DNA from 3 places in the Marinobacter sp. VGCF2001 genome. Region 3 is predicted to be linked to each of the others. Evidence: predicted binding sites of a transcription regulator. Region 3 holds the regulator's gene; each other region holds the start of a gene.
What was found. Region 3 encodes FliA, which starts transcription of late flagellar genes. Its sites were predicted from a motif close to CTAAAGTTTNNNNNNNNNNNGCCGNTAA; they were not measured.

Region 1 (8,129 bases), on a different contig from region 3:
CCGCAGCTGGTCGTAACCCACCGGCACGAAAGCGCGGCCATAGCTGAGCTGGCTGGCACTGTCCCGGTACAGAATCTGGCAATGCACCCCGGCCGGGTTTTCCGCTTCCATGATCAGGAAGCTGAACTGACTGGGAAAGTAATGCTGATAGCTTTCCTCGTTGGAATAGAAACTGCCCGCACTGGCATTGCGGAAGGCAAATTTCTTGCGGCTGTTCTTGAAGTTGTTTTCCGGCAGCAGGAACAGCCGCAGGGAATTCAGCAGACTAGACTTGCCCAGATTGCCGGGGCCCAGGATCAGGCCATGGTTGTCCACCGGAATTTCCACGTAACAGAAGCCGGCGGAATCCACCAGCACCAGGCGACGGATACCAAAATTGAAATTGCCCGGGCTTCCCTGGGAGTCACTCATCCAGAATTATCTCCTGTTCCATGAATTTGCCAGCGGCGAGGAAAACCCGCGCCCGCGACACAAACCCAAGATCTTCCGCCAGCATGATGGCCTTTGTAAACCTTTCGCCAGCGTCTTTGAGGAAGCAATACTCCGAAGGACGTTCACCAGGCGGTCGATCCATGGCTCACCTGTAACGGCCTTGGTAAACTTGCAGAAAAGTTTACAACCCGAGGCAGACTATGTCCCTGAAGTATCGCGTGGTTCCCGTCACCCCCTTTGAACAGAACTGCACCCTGCTCTGGTGTACTGAAACCCACAAGGCAGCAGTGGTCGACCCGGGCGGCGACCTGGGCCGGATTCGTGCAGCTGTTGACGCTGAAGGCCTCGCCCTGGAAAAAGTCCTGCTTACTCATGCACACATTGACCACGCCGGCGGCACGGCGGAGTTGGCCAAATCCGCCGGGCTGCCCATTGAGGGGCCACACATCGAGGATAACTTCTGGATTCAGGGGCTGGCCATGCAGGCACAGATGTTCGGTTTTCCGGCGCCGGAGGTGTTTACGCCCAACCGCTGGCTGGAAGATGGCGACACCGTGGCGGTAGGCAATGAAACCCTGGAAGTACTCCACACGCCAGGCCATACGCCGGGCCATGTCGTGTTTTTTCATCGCGGATCAAAGCTGGCCCAGGTGGGCGATGTGCTGTTCAATGGCTCGATTGGCCGTACGGATTTCCCGAAAGGCGATTACAACACCCTGATTCATTCTATCCGGGAAAAGCTGTTTCCACTCGGAGACGATGTCAGCTTTATCTGCGGCCACGGGCCGATGTCGACGTTCGGCCGGGAACGGGCCAGCAACCCGTTCGTATCAGATCACCGGGGCTGAACGCCCCGGTCTTTCCTGCGCTCTCAGCTCTGCGACAGGCGGAACTGCTCGATGGTTTTCCGCAAGGTTTCTGCCATTGCCAGCAGGTCGCCGGCAATCTGTGCGGTCTCCTGAGCGTCGCTTGAGGTTTGCTCAGCCGAGCGGCTGATCTCAATGACGTTCTGATTGATGGAATCAGACACTTCACTCTGCTCGTTGGCCGCGCTCTCCATCTCCTCATTCAGGCCCGTAATTTCCCGAACGGCTGCGGCAATGGTCTGAAGCTCGGTTTCCACTTTCAGAATGGAGTCAACCTGATGCTGGGCAAGTTCAGAGGCGTGGCGCATGGTGCCCACACAATCCACCACCTCTTTTTTCAGGCCCTCAATGGTGGTACGAATCTCTTCGGTGGAAGTTTGGGTGCGGGAAGCAAGCGCCCGGACTTCGTCCGCAACCACCGCAAAGCCACGGCCCTGCTCGCCTGCCCGGGCCGCTTCGATGGCCGCGTTCAGGGCCAGCAGGTTGGTCTGGTCGGCAATTTCCGATATCAGCTCAAGTCGTGAAGCCATTTCCATTGTACGCTGGTCCAGCTGCTCAATACGCTGGGCGCCGTTCTGCACTTCCGCATTGAGCGACTCGATTCCCTGAACCGCGTTCCGCGCCAGTTGCTCACCCGTTTCCGCCGAACTGGCTGTATCCGCCGATTTACGTGCCGTGGTGACGGCGTTTTCCCGCACCTGCACGGCTGAAGCGGCCATTTCGGTGGTGGCACTGGCTACCTGGTCGGTATTGTCCTTCTGGGCCAGCACTTCCCGCTCCGTGGTGTCTGCTTTATCGGCAATGGTGCGCGCAGCGGCCTCTACCTGCTCTGCGTTATCCATCACGGTATGCATACTGTCGCGGATTTTGGCAACCATGCGGTTGAACGCACGGGAAACAGATCCGATTTCGTCGTTGCGGGTTACCTCCAACTCAATGGACAGGTCTGAATTACGGGAGATCTCGTCCATCCGGTCGTGCAAACGGGCCAGGCGCGAGAACACTAGGCGGCCCAGCACCACCATGGTCAGCAGGAAAATAACCGCAAAAATCAGGATCTGGGTACCGCCACTGACCAGTAGCTGCTGTTGCAGTTTCGCATCGCTTTTCGCCAGGGAATAATCCACCCGGATCGCCCCGAGCACATCCCCCTCCTCGGCCTGATGGCACCCCAGACAGTTCACGCCCTGGTAGTTGGCGCTGGCCACCACGGGCTCAATGAGGGTATAGATACGGCCATCGTCGTTTTTCGAATAATGTTCCACTCGCTCGCCGTCAAGCGCCTTCATGTCCAGAGGCTCACGGCGCTGTTCGTCGGCATTCCCTGTTCCGTAAAGCGCGTTCAGCTGATCACTGCGAATCACCCGGACATCCAGCACATCGTCCGGGGCCATGACTTTTTCCCGCAGAACATCACGGTTGTTAATGGTTCCGGTCACCATCATGGTGTTCAGACCATCAAAAAAAGACTTTGCCAGCCCATCCACGTATTTGTGGCTGTATTCCTCCACGTGGGCCCGCTGCGACTGGGCACTGTAAACCACGGTGAATACCAGAATGACCGTGAAGGCCGCCGCCAGCGCTGCCAGCAGTAGAAACCGGATTGAGTATTGTTTTTTCATGTTACCCCGACAACTGGAGATGAGCTTTACATCCAAGATGTAGTGACGGCTAATTGACGCATAACTTTATAGATATGCATCAGTTTTTTTCTGACCTGGGTCATCCTGGCATCGACTGCGGAACACTCCTTGCAGTTTTTGACATTTGCCATGGGGACTCCCGGCAAAGCCATCGCCGAATTGGCCTGAAACCTGCTAGGGCACTCCGGTAGCGGATTATTCCGTGTCATCCGGCAAAGTTTTTCCGTTCAAAGGGAGCCAGGCAACCATGTCATTGCTGACATCACTGATACAGGCCAGCACACGCTTTCAGCAAGCCATGGACAACCGTGCAGCGCAGCCAGAGGCGCCCGAAGGGCAAATGAACAACACCCAACCGCCTGCTGCAGAATCTTCAAACCGCAATGACGACCGATTCACACCCTCGCACAGCCAGGATGCCTCCTCCCACAGCCAGAAAATCCGCCAGCTACCGTTAAGCCAGTACAAACAAACCGTTGCCCAGGATCTGTCTTATGTCCGGGAAACCCTCCGGCACAAGCTTGCCGAGTACAATGTGCACCCGGCAACCGCGCTGAGCGTAAGCAAAAATGAACAGGGGGGCCTTCAACTGGAGGGCAAACTTCCTGAACAGGTGCGGGAACAGATGCAACAGGATCTCGCCAATAACCGGGGCTTCGGCGACGCGCTAAAACGGCTGAGCGTGACCGAACCGACACTGCATTTTGTCGATAACGCCCTCAAGCTCAACCAGGCTTACGGCGTGAACAATTCCCTGCTGGACTCCCTGGTCAGCGAAAACCAGCAGTTCAACGGGCTTCAGGATGTGATTCACCGCTACGACAGTATGCGCCGCACGGCAGCGCCGACAGACACCGCCATAACGGCACAACAGCGCTACGCTTTCAGCCTGAACACCCGGGCCTGAAGCCCGGGTCGGCTGCCCGGTCAGACCTGAAACGGCGCCGGGTCGCCCTTGCCGACTCTGGTGACTTCCGGTACATCACCGGTGAAATTGACCACCGTGGTAGCCTCCATGCCGCAGAATCCGCCATCGATAACGAGGTCGAGTTCGTGCCCCAGCGTCTCGCGAATGTCGTAGGGATCGGTTAACGGCTCGGTTTCGCCCGGGAGAATCAGGGTGCTGCTCATGATCGGCTCGCCCAACTCGCCCAGCAACTCCCGGACAATTTCGTTGTCCGGAACCCGGATTCCGATGGAACGACGCTTCGGATGGAGCAAACGCCGGGGTACCTCGCTGGTTGCATCCAGAATGAACGTATACGGGCCCGGCGTAAAGTTCTTCAGCAAGCGGTACTGCGTGTTGTCCACTTTGGCATAGACACCGATATCAGACAGATCCCGGCAGACCAGGGTGAAGTTGTGCTTGTCGTCCAGGCGCCGAATCCGCTTGATGCGATCCGCCGCCTGCTTGTCGCCAAGATGGCACCCCAGGGCATAACCCGAATCGGTGGGATAAACGACCACCCCGCCCTTGCGCAGAATTTCAACCGCCTGCTTGATCAGGCGTTTTTGCGGTGTTTCCGGGTGAATCTGGAAAAACTGGCTCATCCGTTTGCTCCCTGTTGAAGCTTCTTATCCATTGCAGAGTCACCTTTCGACCCCCCCATGCAGTTGGGGGAGTCCGGTGACGCGAGACCACTGGCCTGCCACTCTTCCGGCGTATAAAGGTGTAACGCCAGGGCATGCACCGGGCCGGCCAGCTCATCCGCCAGTACCTTGTAGATCGTCTGGTGACGCCGCACTTTTATCTGCCCCTCAAAATCCGCCGACACCAGCGTTACCTTGAAATGGGTTTCAGAATTGGGTGGCACCGAATGCATATGGCTTTCGTTTTCCACCAAAATCACGCTGGCGTTAAAGTCTCTGGCCAGCTTCTCTTCAATGCTGTTCTGTACTTTCATCGTTCACTAACTCCTTCACGGCCGCCTCCACCAATTTTCCCAGTCTACTACAGTACGCCGCGAAACCCCGAAGCCCTTGACACAAAAGCCCCAAACCGACACATTCGCCTGCCAGCAACCAACCCCCCGACACCCATGCATCTGTACATCGCCGAAAAGCCAAGCCTGGCCCGCGCCATAGCCGCCGCACTGCCTGGCCCCCACGAAAAAGGCCAGGGCTGGATACGCTGCGGACAGGGGCCGGACGCCGCGACCGTAAGCTGGTGCATTGGTCACTTGCTGGAGCCAGCTGAGCCGGCCCGTTACCACCCGTCCTGGAAGAAGTGGCGGCTTGAAGACTTGCCGCTGTTTCCGGAGCCCTGGCAGCTGGTACCGAAAGACAGCGTGCGCCAGCAACTCAAAGTACTCGAAGCCCTGATACGCAAGGCCGACCTGATCATTCACGCCGGCGACCCGGATCGTGAAGGCCAGCTGCTGGTGGATGAAGTGCTTCGTTATCTGGAAGCCAAAGCCCCGGTCAAGCGGGTGCTGATCAACGATCTCACCCCGAAGGCGGTCGCCCGCGCGGTGCAGACCCCCAGAGACAACCGGGAGTTCCGGCCCCTCTCCCACTCGGCCCTGGCACGTCAGCGGGCCGACTGGCTCTACGGCATCAATTTGTCGAGGTTCTACACGCTCAGCTACCAGACCCGGGGCGAACAGGGTGTATATTCGGTCGGCCGGGTGCAGACACCGGTTCTCGGGCTGGTGGTGGAGCGGGACAACAGTATTGAGGATTTCCAGTCGAAACCCTGGTTTCGGGTTGAGGCCACCTTTCATGCCGGAGAGCCCGGGGCGGAGGGCACCCCGTTCGTCACCCACTGGCTGCCCGGAGACGAATTCCAGGACTATCTTGACGATGAAAACCGGCTTCTGGACCGCTCCATTGCCGAGCAGATTGTGTCTGAGATCAGCGGTCGCCCCGGTCGTGTTGCCGAGGCCCGGTTCCGGGATCGCAGTGAAGCACCACCGCTGCCGCTGTCCCTATCCGCACTGCAGATTGAGGCCGGACGGTTGTACCGGATGGGCGCCAAGGACGTTCTCGATACTGCCCAGAATCTTTATGAACGCCACCAGTTAATCACTTACCCCAGGTCTGATTGCCGGTACCTGCCGGAGGAACATTTCAGCCAGCGGGCGCAGGTGATACGCGCCATCGGCCGGGTGGCTCCGGAGTTATCCGGATTTTGTGAAAGCGCTGATACAGAACGCCAGTCCGCCGCCTGGAACGACCAAAAGGTGGACGCCCACCACGCGATCATTCCCACCGTGCGGCCAGCGCCCAACGGTAAACTGTCGGAGGCCGAGCAAAAAGTTTACGACCTGGTCAGCCGGTTTTATCTGATGCAGTTCGCGCCAGACGCCGTGCATCGCGAGGGCAAACTGACGGTCGCCATTCAAAATCACCGTTTTCGCGCGACCGAAACGGCAGTCGCACAACCTGGCTGGAAGTTGCTGGAAATTCGCAAACGGGAATCCGGGCAGGAGCCTGACAAAGCGCCACTCCCGCGGCTTGAAAAAGACGAACCGGTGCTATGCAGCCATGCACAGACCCGGGAACGTAAAACCCAGCCACCGCAGCATTTCACCGATGCCACACTGCTCTCTGCGATGACCAACATCGCGCGCTTTGTGGCAGACAAGGAACTTCGGAAAACCTTGCGGGAAACCGACGGCCTGGGCACCGAAGCCACACGAGCCGCAATCATCGACACGCTTTTCCGCCGGGACTACCTGTGCCGCGAAAAACGCTTCATTCGCGCTACAGAGAAAGGCAAATCCCTGATCGCAGCCTTACCGGAATCCATCCGGGCGCCAGACCGCACCGCCGTCTGGGAGGCCACACTGGAAGGCATCCGCCGGGGTGAGAACGACCCGAGAGCGTTTCTGGACGCATTGAAGCACGAAATCCGCGGGTTCATGGACAGATCGCCGCAGACCGGTCCCGCCCACAAATCAGCCGCAGAAAACGCCATACATTGCCCGAAGTGCCGGGCCCCAATGGTTGAACGAGAGGGCAAGTTCGGGGCCTTTTTTGCCTGCACCCGTTACCCCGCCTGCAAAGGCACCCGGCCACTGGAAGACCACACCCCCTCCGATGGCACGAGCCAGAAACCGGTCCCCTGCCCGGCCTGTTTTTCACCTCTGGTCAGGCGGAAAAGTAAAAAAGGCTGGTTCTGGGGCTGCAGCAATTTCCCCGGCTGCCGACAAACAGTGGATGACCACAGCGGCAAACCGGCTGTGGACTTACGGAATTCTACATAACGATACTGAATGAACGCTCTTTTTTTGGGATAATATCGGATGGGCAGGGTTACATCAGGTAACTTTGCCCGAGGACATACCACTCAGGCAACATGATCGAGGTTCTGGCTCAATGCGCATTGCTCTGCTGGAAGATGAACACGAACAGGCGCAGCACATTCGGTCCATCCTGTCTGAACGGGGGCACGACTGCGACAGCTTTTCTACCGGCCAATCATTTCTGGGGGCCGTGCTGCATCGCAGCTATGACTTGCTCATTCTGGACTGGCAGATTCCGGATATGACCGGAATCGAGGTGCTTGAGAGCGTGCGGGCACAACTGAACTGGGCCATCCCGGCGGTGTTTCTGACCCAGCGCGACAGTGAGGCCGATATCGTACGCGCGCTTGATGCCGGCGCAGACGACTACATTGCCAAGCCCGCGCGTGCAGCGGAACTGGTGGCCCGCATTAATGCTCTGGCCCGTCGCAGCAACCCGGAAAGCGAAAAAGAAGTCCTGGTGTTCGGCCCGTTCGAGGTCAATACCCACCAGCGCACCATCCACCTGCATCGCGAGCCTCTGGCACTTACCGATAAAGATTTCGACCTGACTTTTTTCCTGTTCCAGAACCAGGGTCGCCTGCTGACCCGGGAAATGCTGCTCGAGCGGGTTTGGGGGCTGGCCCGGGATATCAATACCCGCACGGTCGATACCCACATGAGCCGACTCCGAAGAAGGCTTGGGCTGAATCCTGAAAACGGATTTCGAATCAAGACCATCTATCAGCGTGGCTATCGGCTCGAAGCCATCAAGCCTGATGATATCAACGACACCCCCCAAGACCACATTGCCCATGCCTGAAGCCTTGCGCGCCATTCTCAAAAACCTGGCGGTTCTGCTGCTGTCGGTACTGGTACCGGCGACAGCAATCGCAGAGCTCTCCATCACGCGGGGTTCGGGAGCAGCACTTTCCACCCCCCAGGAAAGCGTTCAGGAATGG
Region 2 (8,129 bases), on a different contig from region 3:
ATCCATCACCGTGCTCTGCCCCAGCCAGCAGGTGAAAATATTGAGCCGCGTGCCTTTTGATGCCTGAACCACGGCATCGGCAATCTGCAGGCTGTCTTCGATCAGCGTGGGTGCATACATCACCAGGACGTTTGCCACATTCGGGTCTTTCGCCAGAATCTTGATGGCTTTGCCGTACAATTCCGGCGTGGCATCGTAGTTCAGGTCAATCGGGTTCTTCCGGGTCCAGTAGGGTGGTAACAACTCGCCCAGGTTCTTGACCGTCGTATCAGAAAGCTCCGCCAGCTCACCGCCCAGATCCGCCAGACGGTCTACCGCAAGTACGCCGGGGCCAACCCCGTTCGCCATGATCGCCAGAGACTCACGCCGCAGCGGGCGCATTCGGGTCAGGGTTTCCAGGGCATCAAACATCTGCCCGAGACCATCCACGCGCAACACACCGGCGCGCTGAAGCATGGCATCGTATATCGGATCACTCCGCTTGATGCCTGCCGGCAACTGATGCTGAAACCACTCGGATTCCGGCACCCGGCCGGACTTGACCGCAATCACCGGCTTGGTGCGGGACGCCACACGCACAGCCGACATGAACCGGCGCGGATTGGGTATGTTCTCGATATGCAGCAGAATGGCACGGGTCTGGGTATCCTGGGCGAGGTAATCGATCAGGTCATCATGATCAATGTCCATGCCATCGCCCAGGGTCAGGAAATAAGAGAAACCCACGCCTCTGGCAAAGGCCCAGTCCAGCACCGAGCTGGCAATGGTGCCGGACTGCCCGACAAACGCCACCCGGCCGGGAATCGCCCCCATGTGCGCGTAGGTGGCGTTCAGGTGCCTGGCCGGCACCATCAGGCCGATGGTGTTGGGCCCGAGCACCCGGATACCGGTTTCCCTGGCCGCATCCCGCACGGAGTACATCAGAGGCTGGCCGGTTTTACTGTGGGTACGGGACATACCACCGGTCATGACGATCGCCGTCCGCACCCCACACTCACCCAACTTGCGGATCATTTTCGGAACGGTATCCGGTGGAGTACAGATAATCGCAAGGTCCGGACTGAAATCCAGTTTCGAGACCTTGCGCACACAGGGCACCCCGTGCACGTTCTCGTAATCACTCTGGTTGACCACCACAAGCCGGCCAGGGTAACCGCCCCCCAGCAGGTTCCTTAACACCATCCCCCCCAGGTTATCGGCACGCTCCGATGCACCGATAACGGCAATGGATTCAGGATTGAACAGGCTTTCCAGATAGCGGGTGCTCAACGCGACTCTCCCAGTGTTGTGCGCGACAAAAACATACGGACGTCAATATGACGACTTTCTTATCAGTGTATACCTTATCTTAGGTAGCGATTTCATGATGTAAATCGACTAAGACGTTATTAGACCAAAGAAATACGACAGTCTTCGGTTATCCCTGATAACATGGATTGGATAATAAGCATATTCAGGTTCAGACATTACCCATGACCACGGCCTTTTTTTCTCACGATGACTGCATGAAACACAACATGGGCCCGGAGCATCCGGAGAGCCCCGAACGTCTTTTAAGCATTCTCGCCTACCTCGCCGACACCAATCTGCAACAGGAACTGGACTGGGTCCGGCCCGAGGAAATTACCCGGGATCAGTTGTTGACGGTGCATCCGGAAACCTATCTGCACCAGCTGGACCTGATGCAGCCCACTCGCGGCCGCGTGTTCACCGACCCGGACACCGCGATGATGCCAGACACACTCCGCGCGGCGAGACTGGCGGCCGGCGGCAACGTTCAGGCCGTGGATATGGTGATGAGCAGCCAGGTGACCAACGCCTTTGTCTGCGCACGTCCGCCCGGGCACCATGCCGAACGCGCCAAATCCATGGGCTTCTGCTTCTACAACAACATCGCACTGGCGGCGATGCGGGCACTCACCTTCCATCACCTGGAACGGGTTGCGATTATTGATTTCGATGTCCATCAGGGGAATGGCACCGTGGACATTGTCAGCGGCGACGAACGGATACTGATGTGCTCCAGTTTCCAGCACCCGTTCTATCCGCACTCGCACGTTCACCGGCAGGCCGATAATATTGTCAACGCGCCGATTGCGGCCGACTGTTCACCCGAAGAGTACCGCAAGACCGTTGAAGCGGCCTGGCTGAAGAAATTGCAGGATTTCCGGCCACAACTGGTGCTTATCTCGGCCGGCTTTGATGCCCACCGCCTGGACCCGATGGGCGAGCTGAATCTTGCGACCGAAGACTATCGCTGGTTAACAGAGATGCTGGTTAGTGTGGCGCACGACCATGCAAACGATCGCATCATTTCTACGCTGGAGGGGGGCTATCACCTGAAAGCTCTGGCCGAGGGCGTAACAGCGCATCTGGACGTTCTGAATTCGGTTTACTGAAAACCGGTGAGCGGGAGCCTTGCGGCTAGCCGGAAAACTCCCCGCCCCGACCATTGGCCTGCAACAATTCCGGCCGCTCGCCCTGGCGCTGCAGGCGAATGGTGGTTCGGCGATTGTCCGCAGGTCTGCGGGACACCGGATACTGATCACCATGGGCCCGCACCGTCAGCATATTCTCATCAATACCCTGCGACCGCAGATACTCGGCCACCACATTGGCCCGGTCTTCGGACAGTGCCCGATTATCAATCCGGCTGCCAATGCTGTCTGAGTGGCCGTCGACAAAGATACGCTCGACCGTACTGTCTGCCATGACATAGGCAAGAATGTTATCGAGCAAAGCCATATCTGCAGCCGATAGCCGGGTGCTGCCGCTGGCAAAAGGAATACGGCTACGGCGGATCTGGTCGAAATTAACGGGCAACAGGCTGGCGACACATCCGCGATAACCCGCGTAGGGCCCCGTAAAATTCACGTTCGATAATTGTACGCGAACCGGCTCGCCACTGTACTGTGCAGCACGGGTGAGGGTCGGCTGCATACCGCTGGACAGACCCCGGGCAATCAACACCGCTTCGCGATTACCCAAGCGAACCCCCCGGTCATTATCGGTAACCTGCACGGTTCCAATCGGATTGGGCGCCACACCCGGGCGCCAGGGCGGCGCTTCCACCACCAGACGACCCGGCCCCGGGCTCATCAAACGAAGCTCCGATTCCAGATAGAAGCGCAGGTCTTCGCCGGCCCGATGCCGGAGTACTGCCCGGCCATAGCCCGGAATGTCATGCACCAGGGAGCATTCAAAGACCGACTCGGACAGATACCACTGGCTGTTCTCAATCCCCGCCCCGTAACTGGATGACAACACCGGCGCCGAGGGTAATGACACCAACCCTGCTGTCGCCAGTATTTTCAGCAACCTGCGCTGTCTGAAGAACCAAAAAGGTGAAACCATAGGCCTGCCCTGTGGAGCCTTGAACCAGTGAACTCTTCAGTTAACGGCCATCGCTCCGGGAACTTGAGCGGCATTCGTTTCCGCAAGGTTAAAAACATCTGCTTTTCGCTTCTGATATAATCCGCAAAATTTTGTGCTGGCTTGCGGATTGCTTCTCATGACACGACAGATAACGATGACACGCCCCGACGATTGGCACCTGCACGTGCGGGACGGCGATATTCTCAACGACGTAGTGCCCGCGACAGCGGCCTCGTTCGGGCGGGCAATCATCATGCCCAACCTGGTGCCACCGGTGAGCGATGCCAACGCCGCACTGGCCTATCGCGACCGGATTCTGGCGGCTGCCGGCGAATCGGCTTTCCAGCCTTTGATGACCCTGTATCTGACCGAAAGCACCACACCGGAGACGATTCGAGAAGCCAGGACCGCAGGTGTCGTGGCCGCCAAGCTCTACCCCGCCGGTGCGACCACCAACTCCGCTTCCGGCGTTACCGACATCCGCAACATCTACCCGGTGCTCGAGGCCATGGCCGAATGCGGAATGTTGCTGCTGGTGCACGGCGAAGTCACAGACGCAGACATCGATATCTTCGACCGGGAAAAGGTTTTTCTGGAACGGGTGCTCGCTCCGACACTGGAAGCTTTTCCGGCGCTCAAAGTGGTTCTGGAACACATCACCACTGCCGACTCTGCGCAATTCGTCCGCCAGCACCAGGGCGGTAATCTCGGCGCCACACTGACCCCCCAGCACCTGATGTACAACCGTAACCATATGCTCGTAGGCGGCATCCGACCCCACCTGTATTGCCTGCCCATTCTCAAGCGCAACAAGCATCAGGAGGCACTGCGTGAGGCCGTCGCCAGCGGCGACCCGCGCTTTTTCCTCGGCACCGATTCGGCCCCGCACGCCAGAGACAAGAAAGAGGCGGCCTGCGGCTGCGCCGGCTGCTACTCGGCCTTCGGTGCCATCGGGCTGTACGCAGACATCTTTGAAGACCTGGGCATTCTGGACAAGCTGGAAGCTTTCGCCAGCCTGAACGGGGCCGATTTTTACGGTCTGCCGCGCAATACCGATACCATTACTCTCGTGCGGGAGCCCTGGACCATGCCCGAGCAGTTGCCTCTGGCCAGTGGCAGCATTGTGCCGTTAAAGGCCGGCGAAACCGTTAACTGGCGTCTGGCGTAAACCCTATTCATTCACCACCGCGAACATCGGAGTTCGAGTGTCAGAAGAAAACAAACAGCCCCACCCTTTATCCCAGCGCTTCCGTGGCTTCCTGCCAGTGGTGGTTGACGTGGAAACCGCAGGCTTCAATCCGGAACGGGATGCACTGCTGGAAATCGCCGCCGTGTTGCTGACCATGGATGACAATGGCCGGCTCCATCGAGGCGAAACCCACGTGCAGCAGATTGATCCCTTCGAGGGGGCCAACCTCGAGCAATCCGCTCTCGATTTTACCGGCATTGATCCCTGGAATCCGGAGCGTGAAGCGGTGCCCGAGCGGGAAGGCCTCAGCGAAATTTTCTCTCCCATCCGCAAGGCCGTTAAAGAACACGACTGCAAACGTGCGGTACTGGTGGGGCACAATGCTACGTTTGATCACAACTTTGTCTTCGCTGCGGCGTTACGGGCGGATATCAAACGCAATCCGTTCCACCCGTTCTCGACCTTCGACACCGCTACCCTGGCCGGCCTGGCCTATGGCCACACCGTTCTGGCGCAAGCGTGCAAACTGGCGGGCATTCCCTTCAGCAACAAGGAAGCCCACTCTGCGGCTTACGATGCGGAAAAAACCGCAGACCTGTTCTGCGGAATCGTCAACCGCTGGCAGGATCTGGGCGGCTTTCCGCCCCCGCCGGTCGAGATTGCCGAAGAGCCACAAGGCTGACAAACCGGAACAAAAAACCCGCCGAAGCGGGTTTTTTTCGTCCTTCCTGATGCTTACCAGTAGATTCCCCGCATAATCGCTGCGAACGCGACCTGCTCACTGGACACCTTCGGCTTTTCACCAGACTTACTTCCAGCCGCCGCCGGCGAATCCGGGAACATTCGGTAACCGGTATTCATCACGATTTCACCCATCTTCGGCGCCAGTGCATGGAGCACCTGGGCGAAAATGCCCAGCCGGGTTGCGATGCGCTTGGGCCGGTACACGATGGCGTCTGCCACCATCTGTGCCGCTTCATCCGGCGTCAGGGTGGGTACCGAATCGTAGATTTTGGTGGGCGCAATCATCGGCGTGGCCACCAACGGCATATTGATGGTGGTAAAGGTAAGGTTACGGTCAGACCACTCGGCAGCGGCACAGCGGCTGAACGCATCCAGTGCCGACTTGGACGCCACGTAGGCCGAGAAACGCGGCGCGTTGGTGAGTACACCAATCGACGAGATGTTTACCACGTGACCACGGCGCCGCTCGAGCATGGCCGGTGCAAACCCCATGATCAGGCGAACCGAGCCGAAATAGTTCAGCTGCATGGTGCGCTCAAAATCGTGGAAGCGATCAAACGACAGCGAAAGCGACCTGCGGATAGAGCGCCCTGCGTTATTGATCAGCACATCCACATGGCCATGATTATCCAGCACGGTCTTCACAAAACGATCACAGTCTTCCATATCGGAAAAGTCACACTGATAGGCGTGCACGTTTCCACCCCTGGCTTCCAGACTGGCCGCCACTTCGTCCAGGGTTTCCCGGGTTCGGGCACCAATCACCAGGATGGCACCGGCCTCAGCCAGTTTTTCGGCCGTTGCCAGGCCAATACCCGAGGTGGCCCCGGTCACAACACACACCTTGCCCTCAACCGTACCTCTGAGCGTGCGATCCTTGAACAGATCGGGGTCAAGGTTACGCTCCCAGTAATCCCAGATAACCGGCGCGTAGGAAGGCAGGCGCGGCACTTCAATATCTGTGCCCTTGAGCACCCGCTCCAGTTCCCGGGTATCAAAGCGGGTCGGGTAATTGATGAACGACATCACTGAAGGCGGAATCCCCATATCGTCAAGCACGGCGCTGGTGAGGCGCTTGACCGGGGGCAAGTTCTTGATGCTCTGGCGAATGAACGGCGGAATAAAACCGAACATCCGGGAATCGATACGCATGCCCATCCGGGGCGCGTGACCGGCCTCACAGAAGATATTGAGAATCTCACCCACCTTGTAAGGATCGGAATCCACCAGATGGAAACAATTGCCGTCCTCACCCTCAAGGTGCGCGATATGGTCCAGGGCGTTGACCACGAAATCGACCGGTACAATGTTCAGCCTTCCGCCCTCAATACCAATGGTGGGTACCCATTGTGGCAAGGCGTGCCGGATTTTCTGAATCATCTTGAAGAAGTAATAAGGGCCGTCCACCTTATCCATTTCACCCGTTTCGGAATGGCCAATGACCATACCCGGGCGGTATATCCGGAACGGCACCTTGCATTCCTCGCGTACCACCTTTTCAGACTCATGTTTGGTGCGCAGGTATGGATGATCGAGTTTTTCCGCTTCTTCAAACATATCCTCGCGGAACATCCCCTTGTAGAGCCCGGCCGCCGCAATGGAAGAAACGTGGTGAAAGTGTTTGGCGCCCATGGCTTCGGCTGCCTGAACCGCCGCTCGCGTGCCCTCGATATTGGTAGCAGCCTGGGAGTCTTCGTCCGCCCCCATGTCGTAGACCGCCGCCAGATGGAATACGTGGTCAATATTTCCGTTCAGAGACTTCAGCGTCTTGGCATCCAGGCCGAGATTCTCGCTGGTGAGGTCCCCGATAACAGCCTTCACCCGGGTATCATCAACGCCCCAGCGCTCCCTCAGCTGAGCCAGCTTGTCCTGGGATTGCTCCCGCACCAGCACGTGAACCGTACCGCCTCGCGCTAACAGCTTTTCAACCAGAAAGCGGCCAATAAAACCGGTGCCACCCGTCAGGAAATAGTTCATAGGTACTCCATTCTGCCTTTTGTGTTTTTGTCTTTTACCGACACAGCTTCGACCAAAGTCTTAGCTGATTCCATCGGCCGGCAATTCTACTTAATTGTAATCATCATGTATCGGACTATTTTAGAGCTTTTACTCTGTAAGCCGTTGTTTTTATTAGAGCCAATACTCTAAATTAACCACCCGTGCGGCTTCTCTGTACGGATAGTCGACACAATGAACCTGAGATTAGCACAAGAAATCCCCGCCAAGGCATTCCACCGGTTAATTACCGCACCGCAATGCAACAGACTCCCGCCAATGACATAATCAGGAACTTCCGGCGCCTGTCGCCGTCATTATTAGAGCAAGACACCAAGGTTCAGCCCATACCATGCCAAAAGATAACCCGAATACCGAACGTTACATCGCCATTGCCCGCGCCTGCCTGAAAGCCATCAACGATACTTCGGCTGACAGCGGTTCCCGCGAAGAAAAGATTCAGGCCGTATACCAGGCTATCGACAAGGCGTTCCAGTCTGAATTTGCAGACTATCGTCAGTCCGTTGCGATCATGGCGACCGTACTCGAACGGATCGCATCCGGCGAACTCGATGCTGATCAGGCTGCCGCGCTGGCGCGTAAAACCATCGAGAAGCAGCCGGAAGGCAGCAAAAACAACCTGATGCACTGATCCTTATTACACCTGAACGTGACACCGGACTTCCGAGGCCCTATGACCGCGAAATCTCAGTTACCTGTATTCTCTGGCAACGCCCCGTTACAGATCCTGTTGCTCGTTGTCACCCTGCTTCTGGCGCCGTTGGCGCTGGCAAGCGTGTCGCCCGATCAAAGCCCGAACGACCCA
Region 3 (8,129 bases):
AATGCGAATCCGAGCCTGACCGCTGCGATTTTCGACCATCATCTGTTTGCCGCCCGGAGCCAGCAGCGCCAGCCCGGGACGAAGCACATCGCCATCTTCCGCCTGGCGCACCTCAATGCGGCACAGCTTATTCAGCCTCTCGGCAAAGGCCGGCGTAAAGCTGGCTGGCATATGCTGCACCAGAACCAGAGGTGCGGGAAACGAGGCAGGCAGATGTGTCAACACCTTTTGCAGCGCAACCGGCCCACCCGTGGATGTACCAATGGCAACCACGCCGTAGTGCTTTGTCGCGGTTTTACGACCAGACCTGCGAGCAGGCTCGGCGGCAGACGGTGCCTTATGGGATTCGGGCGCTGCCGGCCGGTTCAGCCGTGTACCGGAGCGTTCAGCCGGCTGACGGCGCGCCTCCGGCACGGCGGGTGCCGCCGGCTTCGGGGCGACCGTTGCTGCCCGGCCTCCCGGGCGACTGCCGGCAACATCCAGAATGCGCTGGATCAGAATCTTCTGAAGCTGGCTGGTATCCCGGGCGATTTCTTCAAAATTCTTGGGCAGAAAATCCACCGCCCCGGCCTCAAGGGCATCAAGCGTAACCCGCGCCCCTTCGTAAGTCAGAGATGAAAACATCAGCACCGGCACGGGGTGCTTGCGCATGATCTCTCTGACGGCCGAGATGCCGTCCATCACCGGCATCTCGTAATCCATGGTAATAACATCGGGACGCAGCTTTTCTGCCAGCTCCACCCCTTCGCGCCCATTGGTGGCAGCGCCTACCACTTTGATCTGGCCCGAAGCCGTCAGAATTTCCGTCAACCGTTTTCGAAAGAAGCCTGAATCATCTACGACCAGGACAGAAACTGTCATCCATTTCTCCTACACAATCCCGGAAATTCCTGTTCAGCCGTAATGCTGAAGGAGGCTCGGCACATCAATAATCAACGCGATACGACCATCGCCGGTGATGGTTGCGCCAGCCATACCTGGCGTCCCCTGAAGCGCCCGACCCAGCGGCTTGATGACCACCTCTTCTTGGCCAATCAACTGGTCCACCACAAAGCCAACCTGTTTCGTCCCCATGGCGACAATCACCACGTGCGCATTCTCCGGTTCGGCCTGGCCTGCCGCCCCGTGAACCAGCCAGCGCTTGATGTGGAACAGCGGGAAGACTTTCTCACGCACAACGATGCATTCTTTGCCATCAACAATGTTGGTTTTGGTCAGGTCCAGATGGAAAATTTCGACCACGTTCACCAGTGGCAATGCAAACGACTGATCGCCCAGCATGATCATCAGCGTCGGCATGATCGCCAGGGTCAGCGGCACTTTGATGATGATGCTGGTGCCCTTGCCCTTGTCAGACATGATATTGATCTGGCCATTTAACTGGCCGATCTTGGTTTTCACCACATCCATGCCGACACCCCGGCCGGAAACGTCTGAAATCTGTTCTTTCGTCGAAAAGCCGGCGGCAAAAATCAGGTTAAAACATTCGTTGTCGGTCAGTCGGTCTGCGGCATCCTGGTCAAACAGCCCCTTATCCACGGCCTTTTGACGCAGGACGTTGGGGTCCATTCCAGCGCCATCGTCTACGATCGACAGCAAAATGTGGTCCCCCTCCTGCTCTGCCGAGAGGGTCACTGTTCCGGCTCGCGGCTTGCCTGCGGCCTCACGGACATCCGGCGCTTCCACACCATGGTCAACGGAGTTTCGGACCAGATGCACGAGCGGATCAGCCAGGGCCTCAACGAGGTTTTTGTCCAGATCCGTTTCTTCGCCGTGCATGACCAGATTAACTTCTTTCTTCATGCTGCGGGCAAGGTCGCGGACAACCCGGGGGAAGCGGCCAAATACTTTCTTGATCGGCTGCATCCGCGTTTGCATCACAGCCGACTGCAAATCGGTGGTCACCACATCGAGATTGGCAACCGCTTTGTGCATATGTTCGTCTTCGCTTTCGGACCCCAGGCGCTGCAAACGGTTACGCACCAGCACCAGCTCACCGACCATATTCATGATGTCGTCAAGCCGCTTGGTATCCACGCGTACCGTCGTTTCTCCGGCAGGCGCAGCCTCCCGGGCGGGCGCGGGCGCCGGGGCAGATTTGGCGGCCGCTTTTTTATCGGCAGCAGGATCGGCTTTCTTTGGCTCGGGCCTGGATTTGGGCTCGGCTTTGGCAGCAACAGCCGGGTGTTCCGGCTGATGCCCGGCCGGGGTAGCACTCGGGCCAGCACCTTTGCCGTGGAGTTCGTCCAGCAGGTTTTCGAACTCGTCGTCGGAAATCAGATCCGCATTCCCGGAGGCAGCTTCGGAAGCGCTGCCCGGCGACTCTGCGGCCGGCGTCGATTCCTCTTCCACTGGAGCAGCCGAGAACTGACCTTTGCCGTGGAGCTGATCGAGCAGCGCCTCAAATTCATCATCAGTGATTTCGTCACTATCGGACTGGCTGCCGGTATCCGCTGGAGTGCTGGCGGATTCACTTGCTGCGGGTGTCTGGCCGTCGGATTTCTCGTCTGCCAATGCATCCAGCAACTGCTCGAATTCCTCGTCGGTGATATCGCCCTGGTCAGCGGCAGCAGTGCTTTCAGGCTCGGCTTCAGAGGCTTTTTCCGGTGAGGCATCGGCCTCCGGGGCATCGTCTGCCTCAGGTTTGGCCAGGTCGTTGAGGGCTGCGATCAGTTCATCCGGGGCAGGCGTTGGCTCCTCGCGGTTGCGAACTTCCTCGAACATGGCATTCACGTGGTCCAGCGCTTCCAAAACCACATCCATGAGATCCGAGGTGACCGTACGCTTGTGATTACGGAGGATATCGAACACGTTCTCCGCAGAGTGGCAGCAATTAACCAGCGCCTCCAGTTGCAGAAAACCAGCGCCGCCCTTGACGGTATGGAAGCCACGGAAAATGGCGTTCAGCAGATCGCTGTCGTCAGGATGCTGCTCCAGGTCCACCAGCTGCTCCGACAACTTTTCGAGTATCTCGCCGGCTTCAACCAGGAAGTCCTGCAGGATCTCTTCATCAGCATCTAACGCCATGCGTCACCCTCTTTATTATCAGAATCCGAGACTGGACAGCAGATCGTCTACGTCGTCCTGCCCCGAAACTACATCTTCCCGTTCTTCAGCCTTGATCTGGGGGCCCACCCCTTTCTCGGCCGATTCTTCGTTTTCTTCAATCTGGTGAACCGTGCCGGTCAACTGATCCACGTGACTGGCCATCACAACCAGACTGAGAAGGTTGTCTTCCACTTCCTTCACCAGAGCGGTGACTTTCTGGATAACCTGTCCGGTAAGATCCTGAAAATCCTGGGCAAGCAGAATTTCTGACAAATTCTGGTAAAGGTTGTCAGAATCCGAGCTCAGACTGACGAAGAATTTATCGATACGGCCGTACAACTCCCGGAACTCTGCCGGTTCCATCTCGCGTCGGCGCAGCCTCTGCCATTCATCCCGCAGGACCACAGCCTCGTCCCGCATGGCATGGGCCACTGGCATACTTTCCTCCACCAGATCCATGGTCCGGTTCGCCGCCTGCCCGGTCATCTGTACGACGTAGGCCAGGCGATCCGAGGCATCGCTCATTTTCGACAATGCCTCTTTCTGCTCGGCATTGCGCGGGTCTATCTGAAAATTCCGGATTGCCTCATGGAGGCTGCGAGTCAGTCGCCCCACTTCCCGGTACAGACTTTGATCCCGAACCTCACCGAGTTCATTGATCAGAGTCATCGCCTCAGCATAATTCCCGGCGTTAACGTTCTCGACCAGGTCGGCAGCCTGCTTCTGCAGCTTCTCAGCCACCTCAGGATCAAGGCTCTGATGGTTCTGTTTGCTATCACTCATGACGAGCCATCCGACCTCTGGTTACTGGATTCGTTCGAAGATTTTCTCGATCTTTTCCTTGAGTACGGCTGCCGTGAAGGGCTTGACCACATAACCGTTCACCCCGGCCTGGGCCGCGGCGACAATCTGGTCCCGCTTGGCTTCCGCTGTCACCATGAGGACTGGCAGGCTCTTCAGATTTTCATCAGCCCTGACCGCTTTGAGCAAGTCAAAACCCGACATACCGGGCATATTCCAGTCCGTCACCAGGAAGTCGTACTTTCCACTTTTGAGCATGGGTAACGCCGTGTTGCCATCGTCAGCTTCATCCGTGTTAGTGAAGCCAAGATCTCGAAGCAGGTTCTTGATGATTCGTCGCATCGTGGAAAAATCATCCACGATGAGGATTTTCATATTTTTGTCCAATGGGACCTCCAGTCAGTAACACCCGGAATTCATTCAGCCTTTTGAAAGTCTAGCAGGCTGCTACCTTAACCGCTTATTGTGTGGCGTTTGCGCACGTTGTAAAGCACCGGTTACCAAAAGCTACACAGCGAACAGGAACACTGCGCTTTGTCCGTCAGGCTTTGCCATCATCCTGCCAATCGGATAGCCGACCGCGCAGGCGCAGTGCTGCCTGGCTATGAATCTGACTCACCCGGCTCTCGCTGACCCCCAGCACCGCCCCGATTTCCTTCAGGTTCAGCTCTTCCTGATAATAAAGGCTCAATACAAGCTTTTCCCGCTCAGGCAGTTGCTCAATGGCTTCCGCAAGACTCCGCTGAAACGCACCGGACGCAATCCCGTCGAGGGGATTATCACTGCTCTCCGCTTCTTCTATCGGCAGCTCACCGGATTCATTGAGCTCATCGAGGCTAAAAAGTCGGCCACTGTTGGCGTCCGCCAGGGACGCGTAGTATTCGTCGAGGCCGGTACCCAGCTCCTCGGCTACCTCGGCGTCCTGGGCCTCGCGCCCGGTACGGTCTTCTACGGCCTTGATAGCGCTGGCAATACGCCGGGAATTACGGTGCACGGAACGGGGCACCCAGTCGCCTTTGCGGATTTCATCCACCATGGCGCCACGTATACGGATACCGGCATAGGTTTCAAAGGTTGCGCCCTTGCCCGAGGTGTATCGCTGTGCCGCCTCCAGCAACCCGATCATGCCGGCTTGCATGAGGTCTTCCAGCTGGACAGACGCAGGCAGCCTGGCCATCAGATGAAGGGCGATTTTCTTGACCAGTGGCGCATGCTCTTCAATCAGATCAGAAGGATTGGCAGCACCAGCGTGATGGTAAATTCCCAGATTTTTCGCCAATGTCATGTATCCGGTTTTCTTGTAGGACTGGATTCAGATCAGACTTCGACGAGCCGTTCCACGAAAAACTCCAGGTGGCCACGGGGGGACGACGGTAACGGCCAGCTGTCCACCTTTTCAGCCAACGCCCGGAGGGCGATGGAAGCTTTCGCCCGCGGGTAGGCATCCAGCACGGCTTTCTGCCTTTGAACCGCTTTCTTGACGGCCTCGTCGTAAGGCACGATACCCACGTATTGTAGTGCCACATCCAGAAAACGCTCGGTGACCCGGGTCAGTTTTTCAAAGAGATGACGCCCTTCCTGCTCGTTACGGACCTGGTTTGCCAGGATGCGGAAACGGTTGGTGCCATAGTCCCGGTTCATCAGCTTGATCAGAGCGTAGGCATCGGTAATTGATGTGGGCTCATCACAGACCACCAGCAGAAGCTCCTGGGAGGCCCTGAGAAAACTGACCACCGACTCCGAAATGCCGGCCGCGGTATCTACGATCAGGACGTCGATCTGGTCTCCCAGTTCGCTGAACGCGTTGATCAGCCCCGCGTGCTCCATGGCACTGAGCTGGGTCATGCGCTGGGTTCCGGACGATGCGGGCACGATTTTGATGCCACCAGGACCATTTACCAGCACTTCCTTGAGGTCGCAGTCGCCGTTCAGGACATCCTGGAGATTGCGATTGGCGGTGATGCCGAGCAAAACATCGATATTGGCAAGGCCCAGGTCCGCATCCAGCAAGACCACCCGCCGCCCCTTCTGAGCAAGGGCGATACCGAGGTTGACCGAAACGTTGCTCTTACCGACACCGCCTTTGCCGCCGGAAACCGCAATCACCTGAACCGGATGTGGTCTGCTCATACTGTTATCAGTCTCTCACTACGTTCTTGGTCGGGCACGAGGCCGATGTTGTGTCGGTTGCCAGCATAACTCAGGCGCCTTCTGCAATGGCCTCGGCACCCTGTACCGTCCTGAGCCGTTCGACACCCAGGCGAACCAGCGGAACCGCTGACGCACGGTGAAGATCCTCGGGTATTTTCTGGCCGTCTGTATACCAGGCTACCGCCAAACTGGTTTCCATAACGAAACCCAACGCCTCGCCCAGTGTTAGCGCCTCATCGATCTTGGTGATGATGCAGCCTGCAAGATCCGCCATCTTATAGCAATGCCAGACGGATTTCATGATGCGTGGCTGACTGGTCGCCGAGACCACCAGATGCGTACGGATATTGTGGTCGCAGCGGGCGAGATCTGCCAACTGTTCCTGATACCCCCGGTCGGCACTGGTCAGGCCGGCAGTATCGATGAGCACCAGATGGCGATCGGAAAGCTCTCCCAGGATATCGTCGAGCGTATGGCTTTCATCAACCACACGGACCGGCACATTCAGAATACGGCCGAACACGAACAACTGTTCATGGGCGGCAACCCGATAACGATCGGTGGTTACCAACGCCAGGGAATCAGCCCCATGTTCGAGGACGTAACGAGCCGCCAATTTGCCAATGGTCGTGGTTTTTCCGGAACCGGTGGGCCCGACCAAAGCATAGATGCCGCCAGCCTCCAACCAGTCCTCCCGGCCAGTGCGCACACCGGTGGCAAGCATTTTCAGTGACTGCTTCCAGCCATCCTCCAACCGCCCCGTGCGATGCCTGCGGGCAAGCGAACCAGACAGGTCTGCCCCCAGACCAAACTCCTGCAACCGCTCGGCCAACCGCTGCTGAACCGGATTACACCCTGGCTCCGACGGTTGGGCAGGGGCAGTGCGGCCACTCACCAGGTCGCGCAGCGAACTGATTTCCGCACGCATACTCGCTAACTCGTCAGCGTAACCGCCGGCACCGGCATCGGCCTGGCTTTCCGCCTTCGCATCAGAGAGCAGCGACGAAAAGTCGGCAGCGTCAACGGCGTCGGCCTGCGGAGTACCGCCGCCCGCCCGCTTTTCCCGGACCTCGCGAATGCGACTCCTGGAACGGTTGAGCTCGGCCTCCAACTGGCGATGCTGGTCGGCTTGCATTTCCGCCAGGCGTGAACCGTTAGTCGCGTCTACGGCTTTATCGCCCAAACGCTGGCGCGCCATGTTTTCGTCGTAGTCGAGCGCTGTCACGATTTCGACACCGCCATCTACCCGGCGATTAGACAGAATAACGGCATCCGGCCCCATTTCATGACTTACCTGCTTGAGAGCCTCTGCCATGGATTGTGCAAAAAACCGTTTTACTTTCATGCTATTTCATCCTCCCGCCGGCAAACCCGTTGGTTTCCCGTGATACTCCGCCGGCTTATTGACCGACCGAGGCGACTATCGTGATCTGTTTGTTATCCGGGATTTCCTGGTACGAGAGCACGTGCAAGCGCTCTACTCCATAGCTGGCAAACTTCGCCAGCACTGGCCGCAAGGGCCCGGAAACCAGCAGGATGGCTGGCTTGCCGAGCATCTCCTGGCGCTGCACGCTGTCTTGTAAGGAGCGCTGCAACTTTTCCACCATATTGGGCTCGAGTACCAGACCGATGTCATCCTGACCGCCGGATTGTTGACTCTGTTGAACAGACTTCAGCAATAACTGTTCCAAGTCTGGGTCGAGGGTAATCACAGGGATTTCGGCATCGTTTCCGCAGATACTCTGAACAATCATCCTCCGCAAAGCCTGGCGAGCCACGGTGGTCAGCAGTTTCGGGTCCTGGGTACGGGGATGCACGTTCACAATAGCCTCGGCAATCGAGCGCATATCCCGAACCGGCACTTCCTCTTTCAAAAGGTTCTGCAAAACCTTCAGCAGAATGCTGATAGAAATAGTGGTCGGCACCAGCTCCTCGGCCAGCTTGGGCGAGATCTTCTCCAGCTGATCCAGCCATTTCTGGGCCTCTTCATGGCCAATCAGCTCATGGGCGTGTTTCTGCAGGATCTGGTTCAGATGGGTGGCCACAACGGTGCTGGCATCGACGACGGTGTAGCCAAGCGTCTGGGCCTGGTCCTTCTTGTCGGACTCAATCCAGATCGCGTCCAGACC

Region 1: a site for FliA is predicted at 2,963-2,990, ahead of ACP2AU_RS12190 (methyl-accepting chemotaxis protein). Genes of this name have one in related genera too.
Region 2: a site for FliA is predicted at 3,395-3,422, ahead of ACP2AU_RS12080 (flagellar protein MotY). Genes of this name have one in related genera too.

The regions. Positions count from the first base shown of each region.
Region 1 covers NZ_JBNFVX010000012.1:56,908-65,036, forward strand. Annotated here, with positions in the region: gene ACP2AU_RS12175 (hypothetical protein) at 1-411, opposite strand, end outside; gene ACP2AU_RS12180 (hypothetical protein) at 404-574, opposite strand; gene ACP2AU_RS12185 (MBL fold metallo-hydrolase) at 633-1,280, shown strand; gene ACP2AU_RS12190 (methyl-accepting chemotaxis protein) at 1,304-2,920, opposite strand; gene ACP2AU_RS12195 (hypothetical protein) at 3,189-3,848, shown strand; gene ACP2AU_RS12200 (L-threonylcarbamoyladenylate synthase) at 3,869-4,492, opposite strand; gene ACP2AU_RS12205 (BolA family protein) at 4,489-4,845, opposite strand; gene ACP2AU_RS12210 (DNA topoisomerase III) at 4,981-7,149, shown strand; gene ACP2AU_RS12215 (response regulator transcription factor) at 7,262-7,990, shown strand; gene ACP2AU_RS12220 (FecR domain-containing protein) at 7,983-8,129, shown strand, end outside.
Region 2 covers NZ_JBNFVX010000012.1:28,463-36,591, forward strand. Annotated here, with positions in the region: gene ACP2AU_RS12070 (GNAT family N-acetyltransferase) at 1-1,269, opposite strand, end outside; gene ACP2AU_RS12075 (histone deacetylase family protein) at 1,473-2,399, shown strand; gene ACP2AU_RS12080 (flagellar protein MotY) at 2,425-3,354, opposite strand; gene pyrC (dihydroorotase) at 3,512-4,543, shown strand; gene rnt (ribonuclease T) at 4,581-5,246, shown strand; gene ACP2AU_RS12095 (SDR family oxidoreductase) at 5,300-7,285, opposite strand; gene ACP2AU_RS12100 (hypothetical protein) at 7,656-7,955, shown strand; gene ACP2AU_RS12105 (insulinase family protein) at 7,998-8,129, shown strand, end outside.
Region 3 covers NZ_JBNFVX010000001.1:600,047-608,175, forward strand. Annotated here, with positions in the region: gene ACP2AU_RS02795 (protein-glutamate methylesterase/protein-glutamine glutaminase) at 1-861, opposite strand, end outside; gene ACP2AU_RS02800 (chemotaxis protein CheW) at 895-3,027, opposite strand; gene ACP2AU_RS02805 (protein phosphatase CheZ) at 3,046-3,831, opposite strand; gene cheY (chemotaxis response regulator CheY) at 3,853-4,236, opposite strand; gene ACP2AU_RS02815 (RNA polymerase sigma factor FliA) at 4,391-5,134, opposite strand; gene ACP2AU_RS02820 (MinD/ParA family protein) at 5,167-5,979, opposite strand; gene flhF (flagellar biosynthesis protein FlhF) at 6,050-7,345, opposite strand; gene flhA (flagellar biosynthesis protein FlhA) at 7,401-8,129, opposite strand, start outside.